2 regions of the Priestia sp. TGN 0903 genome follow, and region 1 is predicted to be linked to the other one. Evidence: riboswitches for the same ligand, from Rfam matches in the RefSeq annotation. Region 1 holds a riboswitch; the other holds the start of a gene.
What was found. Region 1 has a riboswitch for thiamine pyrophosphate ahead of ACRPLY_RS17130 (acetylornithine deacetylase). Riboswitches for the same ligand answer to the same signal wherever they lie in the genome.
Positions count from the first base shown of each region.

Region 1 (8,177 bases):
AAAAGCGTTGTAAAAAATGCAAAAACAGCCGTTGCTGGCGGCATTAAATTAGAATCTTTACCTGAAGTAGTAAAAGCACAGCCTGATCTTGTTATCGTTGGCGGAGGCATCACGAGCCAAGATGATAAAAAATCAGTTGCTTCTCAAATGAAAGAGCTTATTACAAATTAAGGAGCTTTCTATGCAGACGAGCGAACATTTAAAAACGGTTATGAATGAGCTTTTACAAACAACAGCTCTAATCGCTGACGATGAAGCTGAACAGCTTGTAAATGGCATCATCTCATCTAAAAAAGTGTTTGTCACAGGAGCAGGCCGTTCAGGTCTTATGGGCAAGTCGTTTGCTATGCGTATGATGCATATGGGCATTGATGCTTATGTCATTGGAGAAACCGTGACGTCCACTTTCACGCAGGATGATTTATTAATCATCGGATCAGGTTCTGGCGAAACGAAGAGCTTGATTCCTATTGCTCAAAAAGCAAAAGAACTTGGAGGAAAAGTTGGAGTAGTCACGATTTCCCCCGATTCCACGCTTGGCAAGCTGGCTGACTTCATCGTGAAGCTGCCCGGCGCTCCGAAGGATCAAGAACAAAGCAGTTATCAAACCGTACAGCCTATGGCGTCACTGTTTGAACAAACGCTTCTTCTTTTTTACGATGCGCTGATTCTTCGCTTCATGGAGAAGAAAGAACTTGATACTCATACGATGTACGGAAAGCATGCAAATTTAGAGTAGAAAAAGGTCTTGCCTAGGCAAGACCTTTTTTGTTTTGGAACTTTCTATATAACCAAATATTCACTTATCAGATAACTAAATGTACTTTATCATTATTTATTTTTTCAAAAGCCCTATTCGAATTTTGCTGCATCTCCATAAAACGGCTGCTCTGCAACTTTAATCGAGTCTGTTGGACACCCTTCGTACGCTTCCATCATCTCATCTTGCTGATGTTCAGGAACTTCTTTTGTTCCTTCGTTGTTATCTAATACGGCATAAGCAAGACCTTCTGAATCATAATCATAAAGATCTGGCGCACTCCCTCCACATGCTCCGCAAGCAATACATGTTTCCTTCTCTACTATCGTAAAAGCCATAAAAAAACCTCCTTGACCTTTTCACTTTCTCTTTCAGAAAGTTACGTTCAGTATAAGGAGGTTTTTTTAAATTCGTCTTAAATTATTTACTGAGATTCCCCAATATTCTCAAACATCTCATCTACATTTGGCTTTTTCTTAATTAACCCTGACTCTTTTAACCAGTTAACATTTGATTGCCATGATTCTTTCGTTTGACTGCCGAATCCTTGTTCAGACTTCATTTTTGGAAGTAAGATATTCAAACTTTTTGTTTCCACATCTTTTTCAAGCGGGAAGTTTGATTTATCTTGATTATCTAACAAAATTTGAAGTGATTCTTTTGGATGTTTCTCCGTGTATTCATACCCTTTTGTCGCGGCACGCCAAAACGCTTTAATCGTATCAGAATCTTTTGCCCACGTTTGATCCCCTGTAACGGCCACTAGCTCGTAATAAGATGGCACGCCGTAATCTGACGGATCAATGTCAACCGTTTTGTATCCTTTTTTGTGAAGCAATGGTACTTCGTGGTTAATATACGCACCTATTACAGCATCTACTTTTTTGCTAATCAGCGATGAATTTAACTCAAACCCTACGTCTACTAGTTTTACTTTATTCGGATCTCCTCCATCGCTTTTCACCATTTTCTTTAGAACAGATTCACTTAATGGTGTTCCGCTGTATCCTACTACTTTTCCTTCTAAATCTTTAGGACGCTTAATACCGCTATCTTTCAATGCCACAACCCGGTTTAGCGGAGATCTTACAATCGCTCCTACCGACTTTACCGGCACATCTTCATTTGCTCGTGCCATTGCTACATCAGGCTGATAGTAAAGGCCGAGCGTGACTTTCCCTGCAGCTGCTAAATTAAGCGAGTCTGTTGGATTAGCAGGAAATTGTACTTTTACATTCAGCCCTTCTTTTTTGAAATATCCTTTTTCTTGTGCAGCGTAAATGAAGCTGTGCACTGCATTTGGATACCAATCAAGCATAATTGTAACGTCTTTTAATTTTTTACTGTCACCAGCTTTATTTTCCTTGTCCTGACCGCAAGCAGCGAGCATCAAAACAAGCAGCAGGCTTAAGCTAATCGCAAACCATTTTTTCATTCTGTTTTCCTCCACTTTAATGAACGTTTTTCGAAACCTACTACAATAATAAAAAATAAAATACCAAGCGCGGATAAAATCACAATTGGTGCAAATACACCAGCTGCATCAAACTGTGTCATCATGCGACGACTGAAATATCCTAAGCCTGCTTGCGCACCCAACCATTCCCCAATGGCAGCACCTATTATACTAAAGGTAACCGCTACTTTGAGTCCCGAATAAAAATGAGGCAGTGCAGAAGGAATGTTCAACTTAAAGAAAATATCTTTTTTTGTTGCTCCCATCGTTAACATGAGTTCTTTTAACTCTTTGTTTGTAGAACGAAGCCCGTCAAATGTGCTAACGGTAATGGGAAAAAACGTAATTAATACGGTCACAATCACTTTGCTCCAAATGGAGTAGCCAAACCACAGCACAAATACAGGAGCAATGGCAATGGTCGGAATCATTTGTGACGCAATAATAAGCGGATAAAAAGCACGCTCAATAAGCGGACTCCAATTCATCCACACAGCCAGCAGAACCCCTAGCACAACGGATATTACAAGCCCAATTACGACAATAGATAACGTAGCTGGTAAATGCTTAAACAATAAATCCATTCGCAGCTCCCAAAGCTTCGTTAAAATACCGCTGGGCGTTGGTAAAATAAACGGATAGTTTACAATGCGTGCTCCAATTTCCCAAGCAGCCAGCAAAATGACTACTAAAATCACTGAAGCCCCGTACTTTTTCATGTGTTCACCTTCGATCTTAGCTGTTCAATTAAATAATCTTTCACATCAAGCACTCGCTGTTGATTCAGATCTTTTTGCGTTCGAGGTCTGCTAAGCGGCACTTGAATTTCTTCAAGACAACTTACTGGCTTGTCTGAAAAGATAAAAATGCGATCTGATAAAAAAAGCGCTTCATTGACGTCATGAGTGATAAATAAGATGCTATGCTTACGCTTTTGCCATTGGTCAAGCAGCCATTCCTGCATCGATAAACGTGTGATTGCATCAAGTGCACTAAAAGGCTCATCTAAAAGCAGCACGTTAGAACCGCTTAATACCGTCCGAAGAAAAGAAACGCGCTGCTTCATCCCTCCGGATAAATCACTTGGAAAACGGTTTTCATACCCTTTTAGGCCAAACTCTTCAAGCAGCTGAGACACTTGCTTATGAGCACTTGCTTTTGATACATTGTGAAGCTCAAGAGGCAGTGCTGCATTGTCTAGAATCGTACGCCACGGAAGCAGCAAATCTTGCTGCGGCATATAGCCTACTTTTCCTAGTCGCTTTTCATAAGACTTTCCGTTAATCACGATATCGCCTTCACTCTGCTGTTCAAGACCTGTAATGAGACGAAACAACGTACTTTTCCCAGAGCCGCTCGCTCCAACGATACTGACAAACTCGCCTTCTTTCACGTCTAAGTTTAATGATTTTAAAATCGCTTGATCACCGTTCTTGTACGTAAAACTGACGTTTTGAAAAGATAACACAGACCTATTCATGAATTGGCCACATCGCTTCGTTATAAGCCATATCCCAGAACATATACTCAAAACGCGTCGTATTCAAGAAAATTTCTTCAAGCTTTTCTAATTCCACTTCTGATTTATCTTCAGTAAGTGAGTCAAATAAATTGATACACCATGTCGCCAGTTCTCCAAATTCTTCTGAGCTGTACATTTCAATCCACTCACGGTAAAACTCATTGTTAGCTCCAGGCTTTTCACTAAGTTCTTTTCCTATTTCCCAGTAGCTCCACATACAAGGCAAAAGAGCGGCTACTAATTCAGCTAATGTTCCACTTTGACCAACGTGCAGCATATAGTGCGTGTATGCAAGCGTTGTAGGAGATGGCTGCGCTTTTTCTAATTCTTTTTGGCTGATTTCAAATTTCTTGGCATACTCACGGTGCAGACTCATTTCTTCGTTTAATGTAGAATCTAAAAGGGCTGCAAATTTCCCCATCGTTTGAAGATCGGTAGCTTTCATGGCTCCAATCGCAAATAATTTGGCATAATCAATTAGGTAAAGGTAATCTTGAATCATGTAGAAGCGAAACTTCTCCTTTTCAAGCGTTCCATCTCCCATCCCCTGTACGAAGGGATGATTATGATTTTGACGCCAAATAGGCTGCAGCTTTTCGTATAATCGTTCACTAAATTTCATGATGATCACTCCTTATGCGTATGCAGCCACGTATAAATGAACTGCACTATCACTTTTGTATATTGAACAAGCTGATTAATATCTAATTGTTCGTTCACAGCATGTGCATTTGCTAAATTTCCCGGACCGTAAATAGCGGCGGGAATTCCCGCATCAGCTAGCCATCCCCCGTCTGTTACGCTAGTTGACACATCAATTGGAGGCTTTTTCCCTTCCATTTGTTCATGAGTATTTGCAAGCAGCTGCACTCCTGCATGATTTTCATCAATTTCTAATGACGGAAAGATTTCTCCTCTGTCTTCAATCATTGATGTGCCTCCCCATTCAAAGGTTGGCAGATTATCTTTTAACCATGGATCTGCTTTTGCAATAGCTATAATATATTCTTCCACTTCTTTTGATACTTGGTCGTACGATTCATTAGGATAATAGTGAACGGTGATCCACAGCCTGCATTCATCTGCAATAAAAGCAGCATGTCTTCCGCCTTCGATTACTGCTGGATTAATCGTATTTGTCCCTGGCAAAAATCCTGGATAGCTCTTTGTAACAGCCCAGTGACGCTCCAATTCTTGTAGCCCTCCGATCACTTTTGCCATCTTTTCAATAGCGCTTGCGGCTAACAGCCCTCCTCCAGCATGAATCATACTTCGGCGTGTACCGTCATGATAGGTTTTACTGCTTTTTATCGTAATCCATCCCGTGATCACTCCGCCTTGACCTTGAATATGTAAATCACTTGTATCGACTACAAGCGCAAAATCAGCTGTATACCCTTTCTGACAGCATTGCAGCGTACCTGCCTCTCCTACTTCTTCTCCTACAACGGATTCAAAAATCAAGTCTCCTGGCAGCTCGATTCCTGCTTCTGTTAAAAGCTGCACAGCAAATAATGCTCCCGCCAAACCGCCTTTCATATCAGCAACTCCGCGTCCAATTATCATATTGTCTTTTACAACAGCTTCAAACGGATTGGTTTCCCAATTTTCATTTTCTTGTACCTCAGCAACATCCATATGGCCGTTAATAATCAAGCTTTGATAGTCAGCCGATTTTTGTCCTTTTAACGTTCCCACTACGATAGGGTCGTTAGAATATAAGTCCCACATATCAATGGAAAAACCGCAGTTTTTAAGAAAATCTGCTACGTACAGCTGCGCTTCATGAGAATTTCGTGCAGGAGGCGCTGGCGTTTTATACGAAACAAGCGTTGTTAATAACTGGATTAAATCTCCTTTGCGCTCCTCTACCTGTTTGACAAGCAAATCAATTGTTTCTTTCATGTATGACACCTTCCTTTACGCATAAAAAAACACTTCTTTCGCAGGAAAGAAGTGTTTTTGTTTATGTACACAAAATTATTATAACGAGTTCGTAAGGAAATCCTATACAAAACATCCATTACAATACCTCTTTCCTACGCTAGTATTACCTAGTTCAGGTTATAAGGGTTAAGACTTATCGTCTCTCTCAGCTTCGAAAGCACCCCTAGTGGTGTTGTATCTCTATGAAATTAATCTATTATCATATGTTTACCTGTAATAGTTTTATCATAGTAAAGCGTTTTATTCAATAGAAAGGTTCATGATATGGTAATGAAAATAGTTTCCTTTTTAGTAGTAAAAGAAAAAGCACACACCTTTTTCATGCAGTGTGTGCTCTTTGTTTTTGTGACATTACTAGTTAGCTATTGGCTTCTTTAAAAATACGCCGTTTTTTCCTTCAGACAGTAATAAGCTCAAGCTTTTGCCCCGGTCTCACTAATGAAAGCAGCTCATGATCTTCTTCTATTACATACCCAATCACATTCACATTAGCATTTGCAGACAAATTCCTTTTAGCTATTTGAACCTCTCCTCTGTAACGTCCGTAGCCATCATTGTCCATTGTAATTGCTCCGATTCTGCGTTCTACTGTATGAAATGGCAGCACTGGTTTTACAGATCGTGTATCAACCAAACGCAGAACGTCTCTTGATACATCCGGACGCACGCTGTACGTTCCCTGTATATGAGGTGAACGAATGCGTAGCGGAATAATGCGGTTTTCTTGATATTGAACTAAACGTTTTAATAAATTTGAACTGGCGTATGGATCTCCAATATAAACCTCCGTTACTCCGCATCCGTATAAATCTACTGCAGAGGTAAAAGGACATTTATTACGGTCTTTTTCTCTAGTAGGAAGTCCTTGATAAATAGGTCCTCTCTTTTCGCCTTCTCCAGGAATATAAGCACAAACTGGAATACGAAGTTCATTAAATAAATCTGTTTGCTGTTGAAAAAACGTTTCTTCAAGCCCTGTTTCAGGCCGCGGATAAAAATTATGCCAAGCAAGCAGCTGATGATGATGAAGGCCTGCAGATAATAGCGCTTCTATTTCTAGTTTTGACACTGTACTTGCATTAAGGGCAATATAAAACTCATCCGCAAGTAAAATCGTTTCTTCTACGCTAAAGCCATCGTCTAGTCTAATACCTGATACGCCAAGTGAAGATAGAGTCATAAGGCTTTCGATACCTAAATGAACCGGTGTATGCTTAGATACATCTGCATACACGCTTATTCCACAATCTCTAGCCACATGAAGCAATTCTTTTGCCCGTTCAGCTAAATCTCCTTTTTCCTCTGGAATGTGAAGTGAAGTGAATGCGCGTGTAACGCCGCATTCACTCGCTTCTACTAATCTTTGTTTGGCATCTCTATCGTTCAAATAAAACGAAATGCCAATCATTCAAACTCCCTCGCCATTTCATCGTTAAATCCAAAGAAATAGGTACAAATAAAGCCTGCTGCGTAAGCAATAACTAATCCAAGTAAATAAAGAAGAATTTGATGCGCATGAACTAAAAACGTAAGCGGCAAACCCGATACTCCCACTGCTACAGTTGCAATATGGAAGTGCGCCTGAAATGCTCCGCCGATTCCTGCTCCAAGACAAGCGGTTAAGAATGGACGCCCTAAAGGAAGTGTGACTCCAAAAATAAGCGGCTCTCCGATTCCGAGCAGCCCTGAAGGAAGTGCGCCTCCAATTGCTCGCTTTAAGCGTTTTTTCTTTGTTTTGATATAAATAGCAAAAGCTGCACCAACCTGACCGGCTCCGCCCATTGCTAGTATAGGAAGAAGCGGATCATCTCCAATCGAATTAATAAGCTCTAAATGGACCGGAGTAAGACCTTGATGCAGTCCTGTAATAACGAGCGGCAAAAACGTTGCCCCTAAAACAAAGCCTGCTACAACTCCTCCAACCTCTAAAACTCCTAAAAGACCTTTTGTGATTCCATCTGAAATGAAGCCGCCGATTGGCATGAATACCACATACGTAATAATTCCTGTAATTAACACCGTAACGGTTGGTGTAATAATAATATCCAGTGACTGTGGGACAAATTTACGTACTCGTTTTTCTAACACGGCCATAAAGATTGCTGCAAGCAGCACTCCTATTAAGCCCCCACGCCCCGGCAAAAGTGCTTCACCAAAAAGTTTAATATCAGCTACGGCAGGATTAATGACTAAAATGCCCGCTAAGCCTCCTAGAGCTGGCGAACCACCAAATTCTTTTGCTGCATTAATACCTACTAAAATACCCAGATAGGCAAATAAACCGCTTCCGATAACGGTTAAAAGAATAGCAATCTGTGAATCTGCCGGAAGCCACTTCGCCTGCACAGCTGCTTTTGTCACTCCGGTAATAAGTCCAGATGCTACAAGAGCAGGTATTAACGGAATAAAAATACTTGCAATTCGGCGAAGCAACAGCTTAAACGGAGTTGCATTTTTTTCTTTCAGCTCCGATTTCCGCTGTGCTGCACGAT
Region 1 covers NZ_JBOZGL010000004.1:541,434-549,610, forward strand. The annotation lists gene hxlA (3-hexulose-6-phosphate synthase) at 1-171, shown strand, start outside; gene hxlB (6-phospho-3-hexuloisomerase) at 182-739, shown strand; gene ACRPLY_RS17105 (ferredoxin) at 853-1,098, opposite strand; gene ACRPLY_RS17110 (ABC transporter substrate-binding protein) at 1,185-2,195, opposite strand; gene ACRPLY_RS17115 (ABC transporter permease) at 2,192-2,935, opposite strand; gene ACRPLY_RS17120 (ABC transporter ATP-binding protein) at 2,932-3,696, opposite strand; gene tenA (thiaminase II) at 3,689-4,360, opposite strand; gene ACRPLY_RS17130 (acetylornithine deacetylase) at 4,366-5,643, opposite strand; TPP riboswitch at 5,758-5,860, opposite strand; gene ACRPLY_RS17135 (MupG family TIM beta-alpha barrel fold protein) at 6,083-7,093, opposite strand; gene ACRPLY_RS17140 (PTS transporter subunit EIIC) at 7,090-8,177, opposite strand, start outside.

Region 2 (8,177 bases), on a different contig from region 1:
AGCCGCTTCTGAAAATTTCTCCGCCTTCAAACCAGCTCGTGAAAATCAGTTCATCAGGTGCTGGAATATCAAAGTGCTCTCCGTACATTTCTTCGCGCTCAAGCTCGATAAATTCACCAATACCTTCCACAATCGGATGGCTCGGCTCTACTACCCACAAGCGCTCTTTTTCATCTGCTTCACGCCATTTTAAGTCGCAGCTTGTGCCCATTAACGTTTTAAAGATCTTGGAAAAGTGACCTGAGTGTAAGACAATAAGCCCCATACCGTCTAGCACGCGCTGCTTTACTTTCTCAACGATGTCATCTTTTACTTCGTCATGTGCTAAATGACCCCACCATACTAAAACATCCGTTTGATTTAATACTTCTTCAGTCAACCCGTGTTCTACTTCGTCTAATGTTGCTGTGTGCGTACGAAATCCTCCTTCTTCTAAGAAAGAAGCGATGGCACCGTGAATGCCTTCAGAGTAAATTTCTCTTACAACCGGATTTTTCTGTTCATGACGATTTTCGTTCCATACTGTAACATTAATCATTTTCATATCCCCTTTTTTTGTGAATGCTAACTTATATCCCCTTTTTTTATCAATGCTAAACTTTGGTTAACCGGTTAACTTACTGTGGTTCACTCGCGCTTAGCAGTCGAATCTCGAATAACAAGTTCAACCGATAATTTTACATGCTGCAGCGTGCTGAAACGGTGTTCGATTGCTTGAATAACAGATGTCGCGGCGACGACTCCTTTGTTAAATACATCTTGACGAATGGTTGTTAGACTTGGAGATGCATAGCTGCTAAACGTGATGTCGTCAAACCCTACGATTGAATAGTCTTGCGGAATTCTTTTGCCCTTTTCTTGCAGTGCTTTCATAATTCCAAGCGCCAGCGTATCAGAGGATGCAAAAACCGCCCGAATATCCTTATGCTCTTGCAGCAGCTTGTTCCCTAAATTGTAACCGTTATCAAAGGAACTTTCGTTCACTTCAAAAACAAACGTCTTTGATGGTGTAATGCCTGCTTCTTTTAATGCTTTCTCGTAGCCTATATACCTCTTTTTATCCACTGGACTATTGACGAGGTGATGAGCAACAAAGGCAATTTCTTTATGCCCCAAACTCACTAAATGTGTTGTAGCGAGATATCCTCCATACTCATCGTCTACAGAAATATGATGATAATCACGTTCGTACCTTTCGTATGTATCAACTAGCACAATCGGATTCGATAACGCTTTCATTTTCTCATACAATCGATGCGGGAAGGCTCCTAAAAACAGAAGACCATCAATATTTCTCGTTCGAATCCATTTTAGGCAATCAGCTGGGCTACTCACTCCAGATATGACTAGATCATAACCATGCTTACGGATTACATATTCAATTCCACTAATCATTTCACTGTAATAATGGTTATCTTTAAATATAGTAGAAAGTGAATCATCTGTAAGCGGGAACATCACGCCAATCATATTTGACTTTTGTTTCGAAAGACTAACGGCGGTTAAATTTGGTTCGTAGTTTAATTCTTTTACCGCTGTTAAAATTCGCTCTTTTGTTTCATCGGATACTTTGTTAATTCCGTTTAAGACGTAAGATACTGAAGCTGCAGACACCCCTGCATGCTTTGCTACATCACGAATCGTTATCTTTTCTCCCATAAAATCTCTCCAGTTAAACGGTTAACTATTTACTCGTTCATTATAATTCACTCCTTTATTATCAGTCAACGTATTTTTCAAATTATCTGTTAACTATTATAATATCTTCCTAGATTGGTATGTTTTAAGCAGTGACAAAATGTATTGACACCTGTTAATCTTTGAAACGTACATATAAAGTTCGGTGCACAGCACGCACCGATCCGTGATAAAAGGGGCGTTCAAAAGGATTTCAGGAGGTACTTACTTTATGTTTAAGAAACTAGCAATTATTGGAGCACTAGCAGTTCCTATGTTCGGCATGAGTCACGGGGCAAATGCCGCTGAAACAACCCATCGCGTAAAAGCCGGAGAGACTCTTTACAAGATTGGCGCTGAATACGGCGTTACGGTTAAACAGTTAAAAGAAGCGAATCACAAATCTACCGACTCTATTAATGCAAATGAAACATTAACAATCCCTAACTCTATTAGCGAAAGCGATAAAGAATTGTTAGCTCGCCTTGTACAAGCTGAAGCAAAAGGTGAACCTTACGCTGGCAAAGTGGCTGTAGCAACAGTCGTTTTAAACCGCGTGGATAGCGATTCTTTCCCAAACTCTATTCATGATGTCATTTATCAAGGTACACAGTTTACACCTGTACAAAACGGTGAAATTAATAAAGCAGCGGATGCTGAAGCAAAAAAAGCTGTAAATGAAGCACTAGCGTTTAGAGGTCAAGGAAAAGGTTCGTTATTCTTCTTTAACCCAGATAAAACAAGCGATCAATGGCTTCGTCAAAAACAGGTTACGATTACAATCGGAAATCACGTTTTTGCAAAATAAACAAAAAAGCACTCAGATGAGTGCTTTTTTTAATATGCAACAAGTAAGCTTAACAGAACAGCTATAATAATAATAGGTAATACATATTTAACTAGAAAGAACCATGCGTTGAATAATTTAGCGCCTTTTGTACTTCCTGAAATAAACTCTTCATACACGGCTTCTTTTTTCATTTTAAATGTCACAAAAATTGCAATGGCTAAACTTCCAAGAGGCAGCATTAAATTGCTCACAAAAAAGTCAGCTACGTCAAATATACTTCTGCCAAAAAGTGAGACATGTTTTAGTACACCAAACGAAAGCGCTGATGGGATACCTACTACAAACACAAGAATCCCTGCTAAAGAAGCGTAGCGAGTTCGTTTTGTCTGATCGTCTTTGGTTAAAGCAGCTACGATAATTTCCAGCAGTGAAAAAGCAGACGTAAGCGTAGCAAATAGAAATAAAATTAAAAACAGTGCTAAAAAGACGGTGCCAAACGGCATTTTCTCAAATACTGTTGGCAAGACCACAAACAAAAGTCCAGGTCCTTCGGTTGGCTTTAATCCGAATGAAAAAACAGCTGGAAAAATAGCCAAGCCTGCAAGCAGCGAAACAAACAAGTTCAAAATAGCAATGGTGCCCGCTGAACGCGTCAAGCTTACTTTTTTCCCTAAATAAGAGCTATATGTCACCATGCAGGATAATCCTACGCAAAGCGAGAAAAACGACTGACCGAGCGCATAGAGAACAGATGACCCTGTAATGGCTGAAAAATCCGGTTTTAAAAAGAACTTTACTCCGTCCATAGCTCCGTCTAATGTTAAAGAGCGAACCACAATGATAATAAAACAGATAAATAACAGCGGCATCATGTATTTATTAGCACGCTCTATGCCTTTTTGTACGCCTTTTGAAATAACAAACACTGTAATTAATAAAAACAGCGCCTGTGCACCTAATACCACATAAGGTTGGCTAATGACGGCATTGAACAACGGACCGTACTCTTTTCCGCTTAGCATACCGGTTACGCTCATAATCGTATATAAAATCACCCAGCCGCCAACGACGCTGTAAAAGGAAAGCAAAACGACACAGCTGAGTACTCCCAGCCTGCCAATCCATACCCAAGCGGACTTTGGAGCAATTGCTTTATAAGCACTAATCGCTTCTTTTCCCGTATGTCTTCCAATGATAAATTCTGCCAACAGAAGCGGCAATCCAATAAAAATTGTAAATAAAATAAACAACGCAAAAAATGCTCCACCGCCACTGATTCCGGTTACGTATGGAAATTTCCATATCGCTCCTAGACCAATTGCTGCCCCAGCAGATGCTAAAATAAAACCGAGGCGTGAAGACCACTGATTTCCTTTACTCATATAATGTTACTCTCTCCTCTTCTAAACTCAAAACTCACCTGATTAGTACTGTACCATAAATGCAGAAGAAAATCATTCCCGTTTTACTTTTTTCTATAAAACGATATCTATATAGAATAGAAAAAATGAAGAAGCAGCTGCCTCTTCATTTTGAGTTTGATGTTTCTATTCAAAAATTATTCTCTGTACGACGATTCGTCTCCACGGTAGGCTTCTTGATTTGATATTTCTTCAATATGCATATGCCCTTCTCTCTCTAAACGAAGAACTGTACGCTCTGCATCTTCATAACTCTCGCACGTCACTTGTTTATATTCCATATCGTCTTTATCTGTGTAAGCCACTAAATATGTTTCCATTTTAACTCCTCCTATATAAACTATATGTAACGTATGTTGCCTTTTTCGTTTATTTCTAAACATATAGGCTCCAAACATAAAGCCTAGCATACTATAATAGCGGAACTTCAATTTAAAAAGTTGAATTTTTCATTATGCACCGATGCAACATGGAGGTTACGCTTATGACATTTATTTTATCATTCGTACCAATTGTTGTTCCTTTTGGTATTTTAATTAGCTTAATTGCTTTTACAGCTGCTTTTTTACAATCAAAAGAGCATCATAAAAAGCTCTAGCTTACAAAAGCTAGAGCTTCTTTTTAAAAACGTCTATAGCGTTTAATCAGTCCCACAATAATAGCAATTGCTAATAAAACAATCGAGATGATAACAGTAATGACAATTGGCTGATTTCCACTTTGTTTCACCGCAATGGCAATATAAGCCCAAATAAAAACAAGCGGATAAACAGCGTCTCGGTTTTTTAATGTAAACATAATGCCCAGCGCAGCCCCTACCAACAGCATAATAATCGTCCATGCTAACTCATTTAGGCCAAGCAAGTGCTGTATTCCATTTGCTTGAAATACGACAAATACATTAACAATAGTCGCAACAGAAATCCATCCAAGATAAAGCGAAATCGGCAGACGCATAAACCATGTCGTCATCCGAGAATGCTGAATAATGGAATATACAATCATTAATGTGCCTAAAATAAAGAGCATAACTAAAAGGGATAACTTATAGTAATCGTTTTGGAAAATAAAGATCCACGCACTATTTAACAAACAGTTTAGAAAAAACCAAATGCCGATACGTGCATATATTTCCTTTTGATCTTCTCTTGCAAAAAATTGGCGTATAACCCAAATGGTTAATAACAAATAAATAACGCCCCAGATAGCAAAGGCATAACCGGCTGGTGTAAACAACGTAGGAACTTGCGCAGAAGCCTCTGCCGTTGTTTTGCCTCCTATTGGAATCGCATTTGCTAAATAATTCACAAGAAGTGTAATAGCCAAGCCTACTGTATTTAATACAGCATACAAACGAAATTTTGCCATTTTGTTCTCTCCTTTCTTCTATTTATATGGGAATGTTTCGGAGACGAAAACGGCTCTTCCCTTCATTAATACCTCTTCTTCCCTAAAAATATGCATTTTTAAACAAAAATGATTAAAAATAGCTTCAAGAAGCTACCTCTTTAAGAGATAAAAACCGTTAGGGAACAATTTTCCGTAACGCTTTCTATTTTTCAGAATATATGGTAAGTTAAACATAGACTAATAGGAAGTCCACTAGGGGTGCCGACCGGCTGAGACAAGTTTTCTTGATCCCTTTGAACCTGATCTGGCTCATACCAGCGTAGGAAAGTGGCAATGTTCAGTTTTGTACTGTCATTTGCCACTCCGTTTATAAACGGAGTGTTTTTTATTTCCTTTATGTGCTTGTTTGTGACTTCCTCATATTAAAGGAGGATTTTGATGTCATTTTCATCTCAATTAAGACAAGAAGCAAACTATATTTACGAAGCCATTTTTAACCACCCTTTTATTAAAGGAATTGCTGAAGGAGACGTGCCAAAAGAGGCGCTTATTCACTACGTTTCTCAAGACTACGAATACTTAACAGCATTTGTCCGCATTTACGGCGCTGCTTTAACAAAATGCCGCACGCGTACCGAAATGGAAGCCTTTAATGCCGGCATTTCTACGGTATTACATAGTGAAGTACACCCTCATAATAATTTTTGTGAAGTAGCAGGCGTACGCTATGAAGACCTCCACACTGAGGCTCTTTCACCAACGGCCAGCCACTACATTAACCATATGACAAGCGTTGCGCATACAGGCAGCTTAGCGGAAATCATTGCCGTGCTTCTTCCATGTCCGTGGACGTACGTTGAAATTGGCCAGCGCATTACAGAACAAGTAAATCCATCTCCTTCTCATCCTTTTTATGAATGGATTCAGTTTTATAATAATGAAGAAATGAATGGCACAACACAATGGTTTTGTAACAAGCTTGATGAACTCGCCGAACAAGCGACTGAAGAAGAACGTAATCGTATGAAAGATCACTTTATCAAAAGCTGTGAGCTGGAGTATTTATTTTGGGAAATGGCGTATACACAAGAAAAATGGCCGCTTTCTCAGCTTTCACTTTCAAAATAACGAAAAAGCCTCCTATCAGGAGGCTTTTTATTTCAATAATTTTTTAATCATTTTCAAGTTTTGTTTCTCTGAAGGATAGCGGAATGACAAATCAAACTTGGTTGTTTGAGACAGCATGCTTTTAAAATGAGAAAATGTCTGAAAGCTGTCTTTTCCATGATATTGGCCCGTACCGCTTTCTCCAACTCCGCCAAAGGGTAAATATGGCGTAGCGATATGCATAAGCGTATCATTTATACAGCCTCCTCCAAATGAAAGACGCTCCGTTATGACATTTTGTACATTTGCACTTTCCGTAAACAAGTAAAGAGCTAACGGCTTAGCTTTTTCTTGAACTTTATGAATAACTTCGTCTAGCGTTTCGTATTCAATCATAGGAAGAATAGGCCCAAAAATTTCTTCTTGCATAACGTCTGATGTCCAGCTTACTTCACTTAACACCGTAGGTTCTATTGTGAGCGTACTTTTATTATACCCGCCTCCAACTATAGCGTTTCCGTCTTTTAAAAACTCAACTAGCCGAATAAAATGGCGCTCACTGACAATACGGCCGTAGCGCTCACTTTCAAGCGGATTACTACCGTAAAATTGATAAATCGCTTCGCGAAGTTTCTCCACTAGCTGCGCTTTTACCTTTTTATGCACGAGCAAATAATCGGGAGCAACGCACGTTTGGCCTGCATTCATTCCTTTGCCAAACATAATTCGCTTCGCTGCAAGATCTAGGTTTGCATCTTCATGTACAATGCACGGACTTTTTCCTCCTAGCTCCAGCGTGACGGGAATAAGCTGCTTCCCTGCTTCTTGCATAATAATTTTCCCTACATTTACACTTCCCGTAAAGAAAATATAATCGAGGGGCTGTTTTAAAAGCAGGCTCGTCGTGTCTACAGCGCCTTCAATCACCGTCACAAATGCGGGATCAAAAGCCTCAGCTAGTAATTCTTGTATAACCCGAGATACGCTAGGCGTTAATTCAGAAGGCTTTATAATCGCCGTGTTTCCAGCGGCAATCGCTCCTACTAAAGGAGACAGCGCTAATTGAAACGGATAGTTCCACGGAGCAATAATTAACGCGACTCCATACGGTTCAGGAACAATTTTCCCTTTAGAGCCCACGTGTGTTAAAGCGGTTTTTACTTTTTTAGGCTTCATCCATTTTGCTAAATGCTTAAGCGTAAACCGAATTTCCTCTAGTAAAATCCCAATTTCCGACGTGTACGCCTCTACTTCAGATTTATTCAAGTCTTGTTTTAAAGCATCCATAATTCTCTGCTCGTTTTGTTTGACTGCGTCTCTGAGCTTATTCAGCGCTTGAATGCGGCTGCTGATGCTCTTTGTCTTTTGTGCATAGAAATACTGCTTTTGTGTAGAGACAATATGTTCAATGACCGTTTCATCTGTGATATAGAATTGCTCGTGGTTCATCTCTTTCATCTCCCTATAAACATTCAGCTTCAACTGTAGCAAGCAAGCTTTTTAATAGCTCAACTGCCTCGTTTAAAGCCAATGAATAATATCTCTGCGTTCCTTTTTGCTCAATTTGCACAAGCTTTTGATCACGTAAAATTTTTAAATGATGAGAAATTGCCGGTCGTGATAAAGTAGACTCGTTTGCAATTTCATTAACGGTTAAAGGCTCTTTTTCCGCGAGCAGCAAAATAATATCTTGTCTTGCTGAATCACTTAGAGCCTGAAAAATAGGAATGCTGGCACGAAATAACTCCACTGCTTTTTCACTCATAAATATTCTCCTTTATTTAATTTCTTGTGTTCTGCGGACAACGGATGAAAGCCACTTTCTTGGTACA
Region 2 covers NZ_JBOZGL010000001.1:570,217-578,393, forward strand. The annotation lists gene ACRPLY_RS02980 (ThuA domain-containing protein) at 1-538, opposite strand, end outside; gene ACRPLY_RS02985 (LacI family DNA-binding transcriptional regulator) at 628-1,659, opposite strand; gene ACRPLY_RS02990 (cell wall hydrolase) at 1,910-2,485, shown strand; gene ACRPLY_RS02995 (sodium-dependent transporter) at 2,515-3,849, opposite strand; gene ACRPLY_RS03000 (hypothetical protein) at 4,026-4,208, opposite strand; gene ACRPLY_RS03005 (TspO/MBR family protein) at 4,510-5,256, opposite strand; TPP riboswitch at 5,483-5,581, shown strand; gene tenA (thiaminase II) at 5,677-6,366, shown strand; gene ACRPLY_RS03015 (aldehyde dehydrogenase) at 6,394-7,794, opposite strand; gene ACRPLY_RS03020 (ArsR/SmtB family transcription factor) at 7,808-8,110, opposite strand; gene ACRPLY_RS03025 (SDR family NAD(P)-dependent oxidoreductase) at 8,123-8,177, opposite strand, start outside.
Region 2: linked by a shared signal. The riboswitch ahead of tenA (thiaminase II) and the one ahead of ACRPLY_RS17130 (acetylornithine deacetylase) in region 1 are both predicted to bind thiamine pyrophosphate.